2 linked regions of the Jilunia laotingensis genome follow. The protein of the gene in region 1 interacts with the protein of each later gene in a pairwise test. Links are inferred from orthologs where the notes say so. Each region holds a gene or a part of one and is shown on either strand. Other genes may lie near its edges.

Evidence for each region.
Region 2: the proteins of H8744_RS03440 (region 1) and def interact in binary tests that used the Escherichia coli proteins (3 or more experiments, as listed by UniProt). The link is inferred for Jilunia laotingensis from one-to-one orthologs.

Annotation. Positions count from the first base shown.
Region 1 is NZ_JACRTF010000001.1:843,730-846,834, forward strand. What follows is about bases 240-3,001. They hold H8744_RS03440 (aspartate-semialdehyde dehydrogenase), read left to right. Parts: upstream 240-997; coding sequence 998-2,005; downstream 2,006-3,001. Other genes in these bases: H8744_RS03435 (cation:proton antiporter), read right to left, coding at 240-854; H8744_RS03445 (hypothetical protein), read right to left, coding at 2,289-3,001. Outside these bases: more of H8744_RS03435, read right to left, coding at 1-239; more of H8744_RS03445, read right to left, coding at 3,002-3,105.
Region 2 is NZ_JACRTF010000001.1:4,342,083-4,345,366, forward strand. Bases 171-3,111 are described here. They hold def (peptide deformylase), read right to left. Parts: upstream 1,948-3,111; coding sequence 1,393-1,947; downstream 171-1,392. Other genes in these bases: H8744_RS17100 (tetratricopeptide repeat protein), read right to left, coding at 171-1,194; ruvX (Holliday junction resolvase RuvX), read right to left, coding at 1,981-2,409; H8744_RS17115 (OmpA family protein), read right to left, coding at 2,528-3,111. Also shown: more of H8744_RS17100, read right to left, coding at 1-170; more of H8744_RS17115, read right to left, coding at 3,112-3,284. UniProt on the Escherichia coli protein: Removes the formyl group from the N-terminal Met of newly synthesized proteins. Requires at least a dipeptide for an efficient rate of reaction. N-terminal L-methionine is a prerequisite for activity but the enzyme has broad specificity at other positions.

The sequences.
Region 1 (3,105 bases):
ATAAGGAAATAGGGTATAAACAACGCATTACCAACAAATTCAAGATGATTCATCAATGGAGAGACATGTGGAATAAGCCGATTCAACACCAAACCCGCAAGAAATGCTCCCAATATTCCCTCCATACCAACAAATTCCATTAGACCGGCTCCCAAGAACACCATAGCAAGTACAAAGATAAATTGCATCACATTATCGTCATACCGCCGAAAAAACCAACGCCCGATACGCGGGAAGAAGAAAATAATAAGGAAACCAAGAAATATAACTTTTACAACCAGCCATATCCAGAACAACCCGGAAGATTCTCCTTTGAAAAGTCCTCCAATCACCGCTAACACCAACAAGGTCAGAGTATCGGTTACAGCGGTACCACCGACTGCAATACTCACGCTACGATGCCGGGATACGCCATACCGGATCACAATAGGATATGCAACCAATGTATGTGAAGCATACATACTGGCAAGCAATATCGATGTCACCAACCCATATTTCAGTAACGTCATATTAGTGACAAAGCCAATTGCCATAGGTATTATGAACGCAAGCAGCCCAAGTACGACAGCTTTTCCTCTATTTTGTTTAAAATCTCCCATGTTCATTTCCAACCCGGCAAGAAACATAATATAATATAACCCCACCTTACCGAACAGTTCAAAACTACTATCCCTTGTCAGAATATTAAAGCCATGCTCTCCAATTACTACACCGGCAAGTATCATTCCGATAATATGCGGTATGCGAAGTCTTCCTAATACTAAGGGAGCAAATAATATAATGAGAAGTACAAGGAGAAATATCCATGTAGGATCGGTTATAGGTAGTTGTAAGCTGATATCAAACCATTGCATATATCTAAGTTTTACGTTTTCTCTGCAAAATAACAAAAAACTTATCAATTATATGGCAAATTGTTATAATTTTGCAACCAATTATTTGCTATTCGGAAGAATAGTATATTAAATACAATATTCAATTTAAACAAGAGAAAAAGATGAAAGTAGCTATTGTTGGCGTAAGCGGAGCCGTAGGACAAGAATTCCTGCGCGTGCTCGATGAGAGAAATTTCCCGTTGGACGAGTTGGTTTTGTTCGGTTCTAAACGTAGTGCCGGAAGCAAATATACTTTCCGCGGTAAACAGATCGAGGTAAAACTCTTGCAACACAACGATGACTTTAAAGGAGTGGATATCGCTTTTACATCAGCAGGTGGAGGAACTTCTAAAGAATTCGAAAAGACGATTACCAAATTCGGTGCCGTAATGATCGACAATTCAAGTGCTTTCCGTATGGACAACGATGTACCTTTGGTGGTTCCGGAAGTTAATGCAGCCGATGCAAAAGATCGTCCACGTGGTGTAATTGCCAACCCTAACTGTACGACGATCCAGATGGTAGTTGCACTGAAAGCCATTGAGCAGCTTTCACACATAAAAACCGTCCATGTCTCTACTTATCAAGCAGCTAGTGGTGCTGGGGCAGCAGCTATGGATGAACTTTACGAACAATATCGTCAGGTATTGGCCAATGAGCCCGTTACTGTAGAAAAATTTGCTTATCAACTTGCTTTCAATCTGATTCCACAAGTCGACGTTTTCACAGAAAACGGTTATACGAAAGAAGAGATGAAGATGTTCAATGAGACACGAAAAATCATGCATTCGGATATAAAAGTCAGTGCAACCTGTGTACGTGTCCCTGCTTTGAGGGCTCATTCTGAAAGTATTTGGATAGAAACAGAACGTCCTATCTCCGTCGAAGAAGCCCGCGAAGCTTTTGCGAAAGGCGAAGGACTTGTATTACAAGACAATCCGGAAGAGAAAGAGTATCCAATGCCTTTGTTCCTTGCAGGAAAAGATCCAGTTTACGTAGGACGCATCCGCAAGGATCTTACCAACGAATGTGGTTTGACTTTCTGGATTGTAGGCGACCAAATCAAAAAAGGCGCAGCACTAAATGCCGTACAAATTGCAGAATATCTGATTAAGGAAAAAAATATCTGACAATAAACACTACTAACAATCAAGTTCTTGCTATTTCATGTCTATTATTAGTATGAAATAGCAAGAACTTGATTTTTAAATTGCCCACATTTTTTCATTATATTCCTTATATCAAAAACATAACTAGCCGATTAACAAAAGAATTATTATCCATCTAATTCTCAGGAATAATTTTCCCTCATAAAAAGTAGAATAAGAGAGCTGACCCATAATAAACGTTTCCATTGATTACAAAAAATTTGGCTTTCTATATTCATTGTAACATCAAGCCCCAATCCTTTAACTATACAAATAAGTAAGGATATATAAATGCAATCAATTTCCTTATAAACAAAATAAATTTTTCATGCCAAGCAAAAGCAGAACATGTATCAACAATCCATTGTATAATAGTTATAATCAGAGCCCCGGTAGTAAATCTAGCTAGCCATTTACTCCAACATTGTTGATGAGAGAATCTACGAATCACCGGATTATAAATTGAATTTTGAAAATACTGCAATTCTTTATCTATTGTATGTAGTTCTTTTAAACGTTCGGTTATTTCGCTTTTAATATTTTCCAATTCGGTATTGAAAATATTATCATTCAAATCAACGAGCATACGAACCACACGTTCATATACTCTTAATGAGATACTGCATACTGTTTCATCACTCTGTTTTCCAATAATTACACGGTTGTTTATCAAACCATGAATAGGGGGAGCCATCTCTTGATCTTCTACTTTCCCCGAATCACCACGTAAATGATTAAACCATTTATAAACTCCTTGCTTTTTTTGAGAAGTTTGACCGAATCCTTGCGAGCAATTATAAAGAACTTGCGTAGGATATTCATAAGCCTGAATGTTTACAAGATGGGTATATTGATCACGAGAATTATTCATAAAATATATTTTGATATAACGTATATACTTACATGTTGATTCAAAATAAAACTCTTGCCAGCCATTACTACCATTAAACATGGTATCATATACTACCTCCCATCTTAAAACACTTGCCCCCATACCCTCCTTAGACATTTCATCAGCAACTAACAACCTATAAAGGTACTTTCTACGACTAGGCTGTTTTTTCTCAGACCCACAATTATCC
Region 2 (3,284 bases), 3.5 Mb from region 1 along the record:
CTTACGATAGTTATTCATATTTTTATCCGATTTTTTTCGAGTCTTACTGCCATCCTCCTCTTCACCTTCCTCCACATTCTGAGCGACATCTTTAGTCGTAACACCATTTTGACGATCTAGTTGTGCTTTCATTAATTTGAAATCATCCATCTCAGCACCTTTTTTATCTCCGATTTTCTTACGGGCTTCAGCACGATGATAATATCCGGCCAAGAAATTAGGATATTGGTCGATCACTGTTGTATAGTCCTTTATAGCTCCCCGATAATCTCCGGTTTGGGCACGTAGCAAACCACGATTAAAAGTAGCCATCATATTATCCGGTTCTATCTCAAGTACAAAATCAAAATCTTCAATCGCACGGTTATCATCACCAACCTGCGCTCGCAACAAACCACGATTATAATGTCCGATAAAGTTGTTAGGATCAATATCCAGTGCCAAATCATAATCACTCATAGCACCTCTCAGATTATTCTGGTGGAACCGAGCTAACGCACGATTTATATAATTACCCGCATTCCGGGCGCTTAAACGTATTGCATGATTAAAATCAGACTCGGCTTCCGCATACTTACTTTGCTGAAGCTGAACAATAGCCCGGGAAGCCCAAGCATCCGGATCGTATTTATCCATCTCAATAGCAGTATTAAAGTCTTTCAACGCCCTGATAGTATCTTGCTGTTTTAAGGCAACCTCTCCACGCATTAGATAAGCACGTGTATATTTGGGTGCCACCTTAAGCATGGTTTCCAAATTTTCTTCCGCTTCCTTATAATCCTTTTTCTGGATATAACATAAAACAAGATTATGCAAAAGAGTTATATTTTCTGGTGCATAGTGTAATGCCTTTTTATAATCCTCGATGGCACCGTCATATTTATTCTGACGGATACGCGCCAATCCACGAATCTGATAAGCCCCAACTACAAAAGGATTTCGCTCGATAGCTTTATCACAATCAGCTTCAGCACCCTGAAAATCATCCAAATTTATTTTTGCCAACCCCCGAAAAAAATAAGGCTCATATAAATATGGTTTCGCATTAATTACCTGATTGAAGTATTGAATAGAAAGTACATAATCTTCAAAATAAAGTGCATTACGGGCGATCATCATCACCCGCTCTGTATTTATCTGAGCATATACCAATGTAGGAAGTAGCAATAGTGCCACTAATATTTTTTTTATCATTAGCCTTAAGATACTTATTAAGCGAAACAAAAGTAATGCTTTTAGTCTATTCTACAGGGATATCAATCAACTTTTTATATTTTTTGAGCATTTGATCATGTAGATTAGACTATTAAACAATTTACGATTGAGGAATTTCTTTTTTAATTTAATTCATTCCCCAATCGTAAGACTCAAAATATCAAATTGTAAATTATATCACTTCACTTGTTTCATTTTATAAGAGCTACGGGCTTTGCCTTTCAACATTGCATTCAGCTTTCCCTTTATCATCTGTTTCCGTAACGGAGAAATATGATCGATAAACATTTTACCATCCAAGTGATCAAATTCATGTTGCATGACGCGTGCAAGATATCCTTCCACCACTTCGTCATGTTCAACAAAATTCTCATCCATGTATTTCACTCTTATACGCCCTCCACGTTTAACTGTTTCGTGAATGCCAGGCAAACTAAGGCATCCCTCCTCCATCGAAACTTCTTCACCACCAACTTCAATAATGTGCGGATTAATATACGCCCGATTAAAATCTTTAAATTCCGGAAACTCATCAGATATCGGGTCTAAAGTAATCGTTACAACACGAATTGGAAGTCCGATCTGAGGTGCGGCAAGCCCTACGCCATCGGCATGCACCATGGTTTCAAACATGTTAGCAATCAAATCTTTCAATCCAGGATAATCAGATGGTATATCTTCGGCCACTTTCCTAAGAACCGGCTGGCCATATGTGTAAATTGGTAAAATCATATTTTGTTATTCCTTATAATTATATTAAACAATTTATCCGTTTATATTAAAACGCTTACTTTCAAGATATGTTTGCAAGATGATAGTCGCACTGATTTCATCTACTAAAGCTTTATTCTGACGATCTTTCTTTTTTAGTCCGGCTTCAAGCATCGTACGATGCGCCAATACGGATGTAAAACGTTCGTCAACAAACTCAACAGACATTTCCGGAAGACGTTTCTTCAAATTCCTGACAAATGGTTCGATATACTTCATACTCTCAGAAACTTCATTATTCATTTGCTTAGGCAAACCAATTATGATACGTTCTACAGATTCTCTACGTGTATAATCAATGATGAAATCTAACAATTCATGTGTAGACACTGTTGCCAAACCATTTGCGATAATCTGCATTACATCGCTAACAGCCAGCCCCGTTCGTTTTCTACCGTAATCAATAGCTAATATCCTACTCATAATCGGGCACAAAAATACGATTAATATTTCGAATAAAGCTCATTATAATATAAAAAAGGCGTCTTTATTCAAGACGCCTTTTCTGCATTCAGAGCAAATACTCTGTAGAACCCCTATTTTATTCCAGAATCACTACACGGTTCAGGAAGTTCTTGCCGAACATGTTCGCAGTACCACCAAAACCGATGAGTTCGAGCTGATCTTTGTTCACACCTTCTTTTACGAGGGCATCGTAAACAGCCTGAGCGCGTTCTTCAGAAAGTTTCTGGTTCCATTTAGCACTACCGGTTGCTTCGTCGCAATATCCGGCTACCTTGTACTTCTTATCCGGATTAGCTTTCAATATCTTGGCAGCCAGTTGGATGTTAACCATGCCGTAATCATCGATCTTGGCACTTCCGATCTTGAAGAAGATAGCACGAGGACCGGCAACTTCAATTTCCTTAACAACCTCCTTTGTCACAGGCTTAACATTTGCCAGAGCGTTCTTGGCGTCTGCCAGGTCGGTCTGGGCCTGAGCCAATTCATCACGGTACTTGTTCAATTCATCGTTGATGGCGTTCTGATCTACCTTTCCGCCCGATACGAACTTCTTGCCACCGAATGTGTAAGTGACACCGGCTGTCAAGTGGATATAACCGTCAGTCTTTCCGCTGCTGTATGCGCCCAAGATAGATGGAGTCACCTGTCCGCGAGCTTCTAAGTCGATGGCAAGATACTCGTTCACATTGAACTTAGCACCTAAGCCGAGACTTGCGCCAACCAAACAACGAAAATCATGGTTTTTAGGATTAGTACCACCAACTCCCTCAGGCTGCAAAACATCATTAATTACTGTCTTGCCTCCTACTTCCGATTTTACCTCTTTATATACG